2 regions of the Comamonas sp. DB36 genome follow, and region 1 is predicted to be linked to the other one. Evidence: riboswitches for the same ligand, from Rfam matches in the RefSeq annotation. Region 1 holds a riboswitch; the other holds the start of a gene.

What was found. Region 1 has a riboswitch for S-adenosylhomocysteine ahead of ahcY (adenosylhomocysteinase). Riboswitches for the same ligand answer to the same signal wherever they lie in the genome.
Region 2: linked by a shared signal. The riboswitch ahead of metH (methionine synthase) and the one ahead of ahcY (adenosylhomocysteinase) in region 1 are both predicted to bind S-adenosylhomocysteine.

What each region holds. Positions count from the first base shown of each region.
Region 1 covers NZ_CP196631.1:544,464-550,827, reverse strand. Annotated here, with positions in the region: gene ACSVDO_RS02565 (23S rRNA (adenine(2030)-N(6))-methyltransferase RlmJ) at 1-411, shown strand, start outside; gene ACSVDO_RS02560 (septal ring lytic transglycosylase RlpA family protein) at 471-1,232, opposite strand; gene metF (methylenetetrahydrofolate reductase [NAD(P)H]) at 1,297-2,133, opposite strand; gene ACSVDO_RS02550 (TlyA family RNA methyltransferase) at 2,130-2,912, opposite strand; gene ahcY (adenosylhomocysteinase) at 3,178-4,608, opposite strand; S-adenosyl-L-homocysteine riboswitch at 4,672-4,785, opposite strand; gene ACSVDO_RS02540 (MFS transporter) at 4,864-6,105, opposite strand; gene ACSVDO_RS02535 (cytochrome P450) at 6,177-6,364, opposite strand, start outside.
Region 2 covers NZ_CP196631.1:128,647-135,010, reverse strand. Annotated here, with positions in the region: gene ACSVDO_RS00605 (2-hydroxyacid dehydrogenase) at 1-117, opposite strand, end outside; gene metH (methionine synthase) at 217-2,955, opposite strand; S-adenosyl-L-homocysteine riboswitch at 2,983-3,076, opposite strand; gene ACSVDO_RS00595 (CoA-acylating methylmalonate-semialdehyde dehydrogenase) at 3,227-4,750, opposite strand; gene ACSVDO_RS00590 (LysR family transcriptional regulator) at 4,862-5,812, shown strand; gene ACSVDO_RS00585 (tripartite tricarboxylate transporter substrate binding protein) at 5,975-6,364, opposite strand, start outside.

The sequences.
Region 1 (6,364 bases):
GTGAAGAAATTCCTGCCGCCGGTCTCGCGCCGCGCGCTGCTGCTGTGCGACCCGAGCTACGAGATGAAGACCGATTACGGCCGCGTGCTCGACATGGTGACCGACAGCCTCAAGCGCTTCCCCACGGGCACCTACGCCATCTGGTACCCGATCATTCCGCGGCCCGAAGCCCACGATCTGCCGCGCCGTCTCAAGACCATGGCCGTCAAGGCCGGCAAGAGCTGGCTGCACGTGACGCTGACCGTGAAGAGCAACAAGACGTCCGAGCGCGGCGGCCTGCCCGCGAGCGGCATGTTCATCATCAGCCCGCCGTTCCAGCTCAAGGAACTGCTCAAGCCCGCCATGCCCCAGCTGGTCAAGCTGCTGGGCCAGGACAACAACGCGACCTTCTCGCTCGAATCCGGCGGCTGATTTCCGGCGCTGCGTCCAGCAAAAAGCCAGGCCGCTGCCTGGCTTTTTGCATTTGCGCCTCAGCGCTTGCGCTGAGGCGCGACCTTCTTGCGCGGCGCAGGTTTGGCTTTTTGCTGCACGCGGGCGACAGGCTTGGCTGCCGCGGGCTCGGCATCGGCCGCGGCTTCGTCGAACATTTCAGGGCACTCTTCCTCGTCCTTGTCGAGCTGCCACAGCTCGACAGGCTTGATGCCCAGGCCGACCATGCCCAAGGCTTCGGCCGCGCCCTGACTCAGGTCGATCACGCGGCCATGCGAGAACGGCCCGCGGTCGTTGATGCGCACCACCACGGCCTTGCCGGTGATGCTGCTGCGCACGCAGACACGCGTGCCGAATGCCAGCGTGCGGTGCGCTGCCGTCAGATCCTGGCTGTCGAAACGCTCGCCGCTGGCCGTGCGCCGGCCGTGAAAGCGCGGGCCGTACCAGGATGCCAGGCCCTGCTGATCGCTTTCGCGCGGCGGCGACAGCTCATAAGGCGAAGAAGGCGGCGCGGCAGGTTCGGCGACGGGCGGCAAGGCCGGCTTGGGCTTGCGCGGCGGCCGTGGCCGCGACGGCGCGGGGCGCTCGAAGGGATCGGCCGGCTGCAACGAGTCGGCAGGTTCGGGACAGGCCTGGGTCGTGGTGTCGCCCTCGCCACCGCCCACGGGCACGGTGCAGGTCGACAGCGCAGCGCCGGACTCCTGGGCCACGGGCAGCGGCGTACAGGCCGCAAGCCACAGCGACATGCCGACTATTCCCAGCCAGCGGGTCCACCGCGCGCAGCGGGTTTTGCTTTCATCCATTGTGTCTCCTGGAATTGCGGCTCGAGCGCCGGTGCGCAGGCCGCCGCAACGCCGACCGCAATGTTTACAAGCCCAGCCGCTCGGCAATGGCCAGCACGGCCGCGCTCTGGTTCATGGTGTAGAAGTGCAGGCTGGGTGCACCTTGGCTGCGCAGACGTTCGCACAATTCGGTCACGACATCCAAGCCAAAAGCCTTGATGGAGGCAGTGTCATCGCCGTAGCCTTGCAGGCGCAGGCGTATCCAACGCGGAATTTCCGCGCCGCAGGCGTCGGAAAAGCGCAACAGCTGGGTGGAGCTGGTGATGGGCATGATGCCGGGCACCACGGGAACGTCCAGGCCCAGCGCGCGCGCGCTGTCGACAAAGCGGAAGTAGGCGTCCGCGTTGTAGAAGTACTGGGTGATCGCCGAGTCGGCGCCGGCATTGACCTTGGCCGCGAACGCCTGCAGATCGGCGTCGGGCGAGCGCGCCTGGGGGTGCATCTCGGGGTAGGCCGCAACTTCGATATGGAAGGCGTCGCCGAACTCCGCGCGGATGAACGCCACGAGATCGCTCGCGTACTGGAATTCGCCGCCCAGGCCGTAGCCCGAAGGCAGATCGCCGCGCAGCGCGACCAGGCGCGCAATGCCCATGGACTGCAGCTCGCGCAGCTCGGTGCGCACGCTTTCGCGCGTCGCGCCCACGCACGAGAAGTGCGAAGCCGCGCTCATGCCTTCCTGCTGGATTTCCTGCACCAGGCGGAAGGTGCCCGACTGCGTGGAGCCGCCCGCGCCATAGGTCACAGAGCAGAACTCGGGCCGGCGCACGGCCAGTTGCTGGCGCACGGCGCGCAGCTTTTCCGCGCCTTCGGGCGTCTTGGGCGGGAAGAACTCATAGCTGATGGGAAGCGTGGTCCGGGTCATGCGCTCCTCCGCGCGTGCACGAAGAACTCACGGTTGCCGTCGCCGCCGGTGATGGGGCTGTCGATCCAGCCGCGCACTTCGAGGCCCAGCTCGGCCAGGCATTCGCGGATGCGTGTCTCGACCACGGCATAAGAGGCCACGTCGCGCACCATGCCGCCCTTGCCGATGTGCTCGGGCTGGAGTTCGAACTGCGGCTTGACCAGCATCAGCAGGTCGCCCGCGGGGGCCAGGAAAGGCACGACGGCGGGCAGCACCAGCGTCTGCGAGATGAAGGACAGGTCGCCGACGATCAGGTCGAACTGCTGCGATTCATCGGGCGCGCCTTCGAACGCGCCGGCCTCGACCAGCGTGTCGGCATCGAGCGTGCGCGCATTGACGCGCTCGAGGCACACGATCTTCTCGTGGCCGCGCAGCGTCAGATTGAGCTGGTCATGGCCCACATCGACGCCGACCACGCGCTCGGCGCCCTGCTGCAGCAGGCAGTCGGTGAAGCCGCCCGTGGACTGGCCCACGTCGAGGCACCACTTGCCCTGGGCCGAGACCTTGAACGCCGCCAGCGCGCCTTCAAGCTTGAGGCCGCCGCGCGACACATAGCGCGCCTCGGCGATGTCGAGCAGCCGCAGTTCGGCGTCGCCAGCGAGGTCTTCGCTGTTCTTCTTGATGGCCTGCCACTGGCCCGTGGCCGCGGTGCGCCACTCGACGCCAGAAGCGATCAGGCGCTGGGCTTGCGCGCGGGAAGCCGCCAGGCCCTGGTCTACAAGCAATTGATCGGCACGCATGGAGTTAATCCGTCTTAAAAATGGAATCGCTACCGCCGGCGCAGGGGCCGGCGGCAAAGTGCCCCTGACTCAGGCAATTCCAGTCAGCCCGGGAAATTGTCCGTTCGTCCCGAGCTTGTCGAAGAATGAACCGGCATTTTCCTTGAGGACAGGCCGTTCATGGTTCGACAGGCGCAACACGAACGGTTGGGCTGTCTGGCATTGCCCTCAGGGGCGGAAAAATGTTCAGCGGCCATGCCGGCGTGCGGCATGGCCGAGCCGCTTTTTAATAGCGGTAGGTGTCAGGCTTGTAAGGGCCTTGCTTGGACACACCGATATAGGCCGCCTGGCCTTCGGTGAGTTCGGTCAGCATCGCGCCGACCTTCTTCAGGTGCAGGCGCGCGACCTTTTCGTCCAGCAGCTTGGGCAGCACGTAGACCTTGCCGACTTCATAGGCTTCGGGCTTGGTGAACAGCTCGATCTGGGCGATGGTCTGGTTGGCGAACGAAGCGCTCATCACGAAGCTGGGGTGGCCGGTGGCGCAGCCCAGGTTCACCAGACGGCCCTTGGCCAGCAGGATGATCTTCTTGCCGTCGGGGAACTTGATGTGGTCGACCTGGGGCTTGATTTCTTCCCACTCGTACTGCTCGATCGAAGCGACATCGATTTCGTTGTCGAAGTGACCGATGTTGCAGACGATGGCCTGGTCCTTCATCGCCAGCATGTGCTCGTGGCGGATGATGTCGCGGTTGCCGGTGGTGGTCACGAAGATATCGGCCTTGTCTGCGGCCCATTCCATGGTCACGACCTTGTAGCCTTCCATCGCGGCCTGCAGCGCGTTGATCGGGTCGATTTCCGTGACCCAGACCTGGGCGCTCAGTGCGCGCAGCGCCTGGGCGCAGCCCTTGCCCACGTCACCGTAGCCGGCGACCACGGCGACCTTGCCGGCAATCATCACGTCGGTGGCGCGCTTGATGCCGTCGACCAGCGATTCGCGGCAGCCGTACAGGTTGTCGAACTTGCTCTTGGTCACCGAGTCGTTGACGTTGATCGCGCGGAACAACAATGTGCCCTTGGCCGACATCTCGTTGAGGCGGTGCACGCCGGTGGTGGTTTCCTCGGTCACGCCTATGATCTGCGCCGACTTGCGCGTGTACCAGGTGGCGTCCACGGCCAGCTTGGCCTTGATCGCGGCGAACATGATGACTTCCTCTTCGCTGCCGGGGTTGGCCAGCACCGACAGGTCCTTCTCGGCCTTCTGGCCCAGATGCATCAGCATGGTGGCATCGCCGCCGTCGTCCAGAATCATGTTCGGGCCTTCGCCTTCGCTGCCCTTGGGGCCGAAGTCGAAGATGCGGTGGGTGTAGTCCCAGTAATCGGCCAGCGACTCGCCCTTGATCGCGAACACCGGCGTGCCGCCGTCGGCAATGGCCGCGGCTGCATGGTCCTGCGTAGAGAAGATGTTGCACGATGCCCAGCGCACTTGCGCGCCCAGGGCCTGCAGCGTCTCGATCAGCACGGCCGTCTGGATGGTCATGTGCAGCGAACCGGTGATGCGCGCGCCCTTGAGGGGCTGGGCGGCGGCGAATTCTTCGCGGATTGCCATCAGACCGGGCATTTCGGTCTCGGCGATGCGGATTTCCTTGTGGCCCCAGTTGGCCAGGGAAATGTCGGCGATGGCCGAATCAAGGGTGTTCAGAGGGATAGCTGCGTTCATGGTTTTCTCCGTTACGGATGGCAAAACCACGCTCTGGGGGGAAGACACTCACCGCACAGACGACGTGGGCGAGCGTCGTTGCTAACGCCGGACCGAAGGTCACAGGCGGGTTCCGAGCCTCACGCTCCGCCGGGCACCGGATGGTGCGGGGGGTGCGCTGCAACGCTCCTCGGAAAGCACGCATTGTACTAAAAAGCGGGCGGCATGCTGACCGCCGGCGCTTGTCCCGGGCTTGTCGAACGATGAACGGCCTGCCTAATGAGGCCCAGCGGGCCTTGCCGTAGGCGCCAGGTGCCGCACGCGCAGCGCCAGCAACAGCACCGCCGCCAGCAGCACCAGCATGCTCGCCACCAGCCCGGGCCAGCCCGTGTTCTGCAGGAACCAGCCGCCGGCCGCGCCCAGCAGGCTGGAGCCCAGGTAATAGCCCAGCAGGTACAGCGACGACGCATGGCCCTTGGCCTGCGTGGCGAGCCGGCCCACCCAGCCGCTGGCCACCGAATGCGCGGTGAAGAAGCCCATGGTCAGCAGCGCGATTCCCAGCACGATGGCGCTCAGCTGCGTCATCAAGGTCAGCAGCACGCCCAGCGCCATCAGCGCCACGCCACCGAGCAGCACGGGCGCGCGGCCGAAACGGTCGGCGAGTGCGCCTGCCACGGGCGAAGCCACCACGCCGAACAGGTAGGCGTAGAACACATGGCTGATCTGCAGCGGGCTCAGCGCATGGGGCGCGCCGGCGAGCAGAAAGCCGACATAGTTGTAGATGCTGACGAACACGCCCATCAGGCCGAAGCCGATCAGGAACAGCCACAGCAGACCGGGCTGGGCCAGATGCCGGCCCCAGGCCTGCAGATGGTAGGCCGCGCCCAGGCCCGTTTTGCGCACGAAATTGCGCGATGGCGGCAGCAGCAGATAGAAGCCTATGGCCGCGCACAGGTTGACCAGGCTCAGCGCGGCCAGCGCCATGTGCCAGTCGACGTACTCGGTCATCACGCCCATGGCCACGCGCCCGAGCATTCCGCCCAGCGCCGAACCGCCGACATACAGGCCCATCGCAAAGCCCAGGCCACGGGGCTCCATCTCTTCGGAAAGATAGGCCATGGCCACGGCCGGCACGCCGCCGAGCAGAAAGCCTTCGAGCGCGCGCGCCGCAAGAAGCGTCTCCCAGGTCGGGGCGAGGCTGGCCGCGAGATTGCACAGCGCCGCGAGCAGCATGGAGACAAACATCAACCCGCGCCGCCCCAGGCCTTCGGACAGCGCGCCGGCGAGCACGATGGACACCGCGAGGCAGCCCGTGGTCAGCGACAGCGACAGCGCGCTGGCCGCGGGCGTGACGCCGAAATGGGCGACAAACGCGGGCAGCAGCGGCTGCACGCAGTACAGCAGCGAAAAGGTCGCAAAACCCGCGAGAAACAGCGCCACGCTGATGCGGCGATAGGCCGGCGAGCCGCGCACGACCCAGGAAGCTTGCGGCGCGGCGCCGCTTGTTGGGGAAGACATGAACAGAGCAGGAGGAAGACAGACCTGCTGATTGTGCGGCGCAACACTACTTCGCGCAGCGCGCAGACCATTCACGCCCGCCGCCGCTGCACCACCATGGGAATGCCGCCGCGCGGCCCCAGGCTCAGCGCGCGGCGCGCGTGCGCCACCTGCTGCGTGCCGAGCAGGCGCAGACTGTGGCGGCGCAGGATGGTTGCGACCACGACCTTGAGTTCATACATGGCGAACGCCGCGCCCAGGCAGCGGCGCGCACCGCCGC
Region 2 (6,364 bases), 420 kb from region 1:
CGCGGTGTCGCGCGTCAGCCGGTCCTGCAGGAAGACCAGCTCATGGCCGGCCTCGCTGTTGGCCTGCGTGAGCAGGGACTTGTCGTAGCGGCGGGTGCTGAAGACGGCGGTTTTCATGGCTGCGTTTCTTTTCCTGGAGTGGCGTCGGCAGAGCTACGGTAACCGGTATCAATGTCCCACTGGCGCGCTCGGCGCGCCGCCGCGCCGGCGCCGGGATCAGGCCAGGTTGGGCGCCAGCAGGCTGCGCAGTTCGGCCTCGTCCATGCCGCGGCGCTTGGCCATGTCGATCAGCTGGTCGTCGCCGATCTGGCCCACGTTGAAGTAGGTCGAATCGGGGTGGCCCAGGTAGAAGCCACTGACGCTGGACGCGGGCATCATTGCCAGGCTTTCGGTCAGCGTCATGCCGATGTCGGGGCATTGCAGCGTCTCGAACAGCGCGATCTTGGCGGTATGGTCGGGGCAGGCCGGATAGCCGGGCGCGGGGCGAATGCCCTGGTACTTTTCCTTGATCAGCTCGGCGTTGCTGAGCTGTTCATCGGGCGCATAGCCCCACAGGTCGGTGCGCACGCGCTGGTGCAGGCATTCGGCAAAGGCTTCGGCCAGGCGGTCGGCCAGCGACTTGAACAGGATGCCCGAGTAGTCGTCGAGCTGGTCGACGAACTCCTGCTCCTTCTTCTCCATGCCCAGGCCGGCCGTGACGGCAAACAGGCCGGCGTAATCCTTGATGCCGCTGTCCTTGGGCGCGACGAAGTCCGCCAGGCAGCGGCTGGGGCGCATCACGCCGTCCACGGCCTGCTTCTCGGTCTGCTGGCGCATGCCGTACCAGGTCAGCAGCACCTGCGTGCGGCTGTCGTCGGTATAGAACTCGATGTCGTCGCCCACGCTGTTGGCCGGGTACAGGCCGATCACGCCGTTGGCCGAGAGCCAGCGGCCGCTGATGATCTTCTGCAGCATCGCCTGGCCGTCGGCCATGACCTTGCGCGCCTCCTCGCCGACGATGGCGTCGTCGAGAATCGCGGGATAGGGGCCGGCCAGGTCCCAGGTCTGGAAGAACGGGCCCCAGTCGATGAAGCGCGCGATCTCGTTGAGATCGAAGTTCTTGAACACGCGCCGGCCCAGCGCGCGCGGCGCAGGCGGCACGCGCGTGAAGTCGACCGGCGTGGCGTTCGCGCGCACCTTGGCCAGCGGCCACATAGGCACCTGCTTGCGGTTGGCATGCTGCTGGCGCACCTTGTCGTAGTCGGCTTCCAGCGTCTGCAGATACTCCTCCAGGCCTTCGCCGAGCAGGCTCTGCGCCACGCCCACGCTGCGCGAGGCATCGGGCACGTAGATCACCGGGCCGTCGTACTTGGGCGCGATCTTCACGGCCGTGTGCACGCGCGAGCAGGTGGCGCCGCCGATCAGCAGCGGCATCTGGCGGTCACGGAAGTACGGGTCCTTCTGCATTTCACCGGCCACGTACTGCATCTCTTCCAGACTGGGCGTGATCAGGCCCGACAGGCCGATGATGTCCGCGCCCTCCTCCTTGGCCTTGGCCAGGATCTCGTGGCAGGGCACCATCACGCCCATGTTGACGACTTCGAAGTTGTTGCACTGCAGGACCACGGTGACGATGTTCTTGCCGATGTCGTGCACGTCGCCCTTGACGGTGGCAATCACGATCTTGCCCTTGGAGCGCACGTCCTGGCCCGCTGCCTGCTGCTGGCGCTTTTCTTCCTCGATGTAGGGCACGAGATGCGCCACGGCCTGCTTCATCACGCGCGCCGACTTCACCACCTGGGGCAGAAACATCTTGCCCGCGCCGAACAGGTCGCCGACGACGTTCATGCCGGCCATCAGCGGGCCTTCGATCACGTGCAGCGGACGGCCGCCGCGCGCCAGCACTTCCTGGTAGGCCTCTTCGGTGTCCTCGGTGATGAAGTCGGTGATGCCATGCACCAGCGCATGCGCCAGGCGCTGGGCGACGGTGACGGGCGCCTCGGGCGTGCCGCGCCATTCGAGGCGCTTGCTTTCGTCCTTGGCGCCGCTGCGCGCGGTCTCGGCGATCTCGACCAGGCGCTCGCCGGCGTCGGGCCGGCGATTGAGCACCACGTCCTCGACGCGCTCGCGCAGCACGGGCTCGATGTCGTCATAGACGCCGACCATGCCGGCGTTGACGATGCCCATGTCCATGCCCGCCTGGATCGCGTGGTACAGGAACACGGTGTGGATGGCTTCGCGCACCGGGTCGTTGCCGCGGAACGAGAACGACACGTTCGACACGCCGCCCGAGACCTTGGCGCCGGGCAGGTTCTGCTTGATCCAGCGCACGGCCTCGATGAAGTCGACCGCGTAGTTGTTGTGCTCTTCGATGCCGGTGGCCACGGCGAAGATGTTGGGATCGAAGATGATGTCCTCGGGCGGGAAGCCGACTTCGTCGACCAGGATGCGATAGGCGCGCTCGCAGATCTCGATCTTGCGCGCAAACGTGTCGGCCTGGCCTTTTTCGTCGAACGCCATCACCACGGCCGCGGCGCCGTAGCGCTTGACCAGCTTGGCCTGGTGCTTGAAAGGCTCGAGGCCTTCCTTCATGGAAATCGAATTGACGATGCCCTTGCCCTGGATGCAGCGCAGCCCGGCCTCGATCACCGCCCACTTCGACGAGTCGACCATGATGGGCACGCGGGCGATGTCGGGCTCGGAGGCGATCAGGTTCAGGAAGCGCACCATCGCGGCCTCGCTGTCGAGCATGGCTTCGTCCATGTTGACGTCGATCACCTGGGCGCCGTTTTCCACCTGCTGGCGCGCGACGGCCAGCGCATCCTCGAACTGGCCGTTGAGGATCAGGCGCGCAAAGGCCTTGGAGCCCGTGACATTGGTGCGCTCGCCAATGTTGACGAACAGCGTGTCCTCGCCCACAAACACGGGCTCTAGGCCCGACAGACGCATCGGAGGAATGGAAACTTCAGACGGCATACAACTCACCTGCACAAAACAAGGGCCAACAGGTGAGCGTCGTTGCGGGAGACTGAAACCCCAAGCCTGACAGTGGGTCCGATGATGGATAGGACCAACCGCTGCAACGCTCCTTGGGGGTTAGCCCGGGATTTTAGCGGGGATGCGCGGGGGTTGCCGCTGCTGGGGTTCTGGAGGGTGGGCGTTCATCCTTCGACAGGCTCAGGACGAACGTAAACAACCGTTCACCCTGAGCTTGTCGAAGGGTGTCTTAACTACGAACCAACAGCCCTTACTTCGCCGTAGGCATCACGAATTCCGCGCCCTTGCCAATGCTCTCGGGCCAGCGCTGCATGATGCTCTTTTGCTTGGTGTAGAAGCGCACGCCTTCCTCGCCGTAGGCATGCATGTCGCCGAACAGGCTCTTCTTCCAGCCGCCGAAACCCTGCCAGGCCATGGGCACGGGAATCGGCACGTTGATGCCGACCATGCCCACCTGGATGCGGCGGCCGAACTCGCGCGCCACGTTGCCGTCGCGCGTGAAGCAGGCCACGCCGTTGCCGAACTCATGGGCGTTGACCAGATCGACCGCCTGGGCGAAGTCGGGAACGCGCACGCAGGCCAGCACCGGGCCGAAGATCTCTTCCTTGTAGATGCGCATTTCAGGCGTCACATGGTCGAACAGCGTGCCGCCGAGCCAGAAGCCGTTGTCGCAGCCCGCGCCGGCCTGCGCGCCGTCAAAGCCGCGGCCGTCGACCAGCAGCTGCGCGCCTTCCTGCTCGCCCAGCGCGATGTAGCCTTCGATGCGCGCGCGCGCGGCCTGGGTGACGATGGGGCCCATCTCGGCGGCCAGGTTCTCGCCGTCGAGCACCTTGAGCGTCTTGGTGCGCTCGACCAGCTTTTCCACCACCTTGTCGGCCACGTCGCCGACCAGCACCGCGACGCTGATCGCCATGCAGCGCTCGCCGGCCGAGCCGTAGCCCGCGCCTATCAGCGCGTCGACCACCTGGTCGATGTCGGCGTCGGGCATGACCACCATGTGGTTCTTGGCGCCGCCCAGCGCCTGCACGCGCTTGCCCAGGCGCGCGCCGGTTTCATAGATGTAGTTGGCGATGGGCGTGGAGCCGACAAAGCTCACGGCCTTGACGTCGGGGTGCTCGATCAGCGCGTCCACGGCTTCCTTGTCGCCCTGGACCACGTTGAACACGCCGTCGGGCAGGCCGGCCTTTTGCAGCAGCTCGGCCATCATCAGCGAGGCCGTGGGATCGGTAGGGCTGGGCTTAAGCACGAAGGTATTGCCCGCGGCAATCGCCACCGGGAACATCCACATCGGCACCATGACGGGGAAGTTGAACGGCGTGATGCCCGCGACCACGCCCAGCGGCTGGCGCAGCGTCCAGTTGTCCATGCCGGTCGACACCTGTTCGGTGAAGTCGCCCTTGAGCAACTGCGGAATGCCGCAGGCAAACTCGATGATGTCGATGCCGCGCGCGACTTCGCCCTGGGCGTCGGTGAACACCTTGCCGTGTTCGGCGGTGATCGCATGCGCGAGTTCATCCTTGTGCTGGTTGACCAGCTCGAGGAACTTGAACATCACGCGCGCGCGGCGGATAGGCGGCGTGTCGGCCCAGGCCGGAAAGGCGGCGGCGGCCGAGGCCACGGCGGCATCGACATCGGCGCGGTTGGCCAGCGCCACGGCGCCGGTCACGGCACCGGTTGCGGGGTTGGTCACGGGCTGGCTGCGCAGGCTGTTGCCGGCCACGCGCTGGCCGTGAATGAAGTGGGCAATGGAGGCCGTGGAGATGGCTGCGTTCATGGAAAAGTCCTTGGGGTCGGCGTGAACAATGGCCAAAGTGTAGGCAGGCACCGGCGCCCTGCCCAGCCCTGTGGCGTGAAATGATTGTTTAGTTTGGTGAACAATGGCGCAATGAATTCCAACGATGCACTGAAAACCGAACAGCTCTGGTCGCACCTCTGGTGGCTGGTGGTGCTGGAGCAGCAGGGCAGCTTCACGGCCGCGGCCGCGCGCCTGGGCGTGAGCAAGGCGGCGGTGAGCCAGCACATCGCGGGCCTGGAGCGCGCGGCCGGCGTGCCGCTGGTGCGGCGCACCACGCGCTCCATGCTGCTGACCGACGCGGGCCGCCACCTGGTGCAGGACACGCGCGAAGCCTTTGCCCGCATTGCGGGCAGCTTTGCCCAGGTGCGCGACCTGGCCGACGCGCCGCGCGGCAGCCTGCGCGTGACCGCGCCCGTGGCGCTGGCGCGCCAGCATCTGGTGCCGCGCCTGCCCGAATTTCTCGATCGCTATCCCGACATCCAGCTGGAGCTCGATCTGTCCGACCAGCTGCGCGCGCTGTCGCAGGACGGCCTGGACCTGGCCATACGACATATCGGCACCCCGCCCGACAACCATGTGGCCTGGGCGCTGTGCAGCACGCATTCGGTGCTGGTGGCAAGCCAGGCCTATCTCGAGCGCCACGGCCCGATGCCCGCGGCGCCCGACGACCTGCGCCAGCACCGCTGCCTGCACTACCCGCGCGGCCACGAAGCCGCGGCCTGGACGCTGCAGCGCCAGGGCCGCGGCGGCGGCGCGCGCGCCACCGTGCCCGTGAGCGGGCCGCTGGTCGCCAACAACAGCGAGGCGCTGCGCGACGCGGCCATTGCCGGCCTGGGCATTGCGCTGGTGCCCGACTTCAGCGCCCAGGCCGCGCTGGCCGCGGGCCAGCTGGTGCAGGTGCTGCCGCAGTGGCGGCCCATGGGCGCGTTCAGCGACACCATCTACGCGATGCGCCCTTATTCAGCCCATGTGCCGCGCGCGGTGGCGGTGTTTGTCGAGTGGGTTCGGGAGGTGTTTGCCAGGGGATTTGCGCCGAGTTGAGAGGCGGCAGGGGCATGAGGACGGGTCGTTCATGGTTCGACAAGCTCACCACGAACGGTTTTACCGTTCGCCCTGAGCCCGTCGAAGGGTGAACGACCTGTCCTCAAAAAAACAGCCCGGCATCCATCCGGGCGCCGGGCTATGCAGAGATCAGCCAGAAGCTCAGGCCTTGATTCCCAGCTTGTTCACCAGCTGCCTGAACGTTGCGTTGTCGCGCGCAATCACTTCGAGAAACGCCGGCTGGTCGAGATAGCCTTCACCCATGTTCTGCTTGGCCATGGTGGCGCGCAGATCGGGTTCCTGCAGCGTTCGCGCCATCACCGTGCGCAGCTGCTGGATGATTTCGGGCGGCGTGCCCTTTGGCGCCGCCAGGCCGCGCCAGCCGCCTATCACCAGGTCGATGCCGCGCTCCTTGAGCGTGGGCACCTGCTCCCAGCCGGCCTGGATGCGCTTGTCGCCCATGATGGCCAGCGGCCGTATCTTGCCCGCGGCCACATAGGTGGCGACTTCGACCGGAGTCACCGCCACGGCTTCGATATGGCCGCCCAGAAG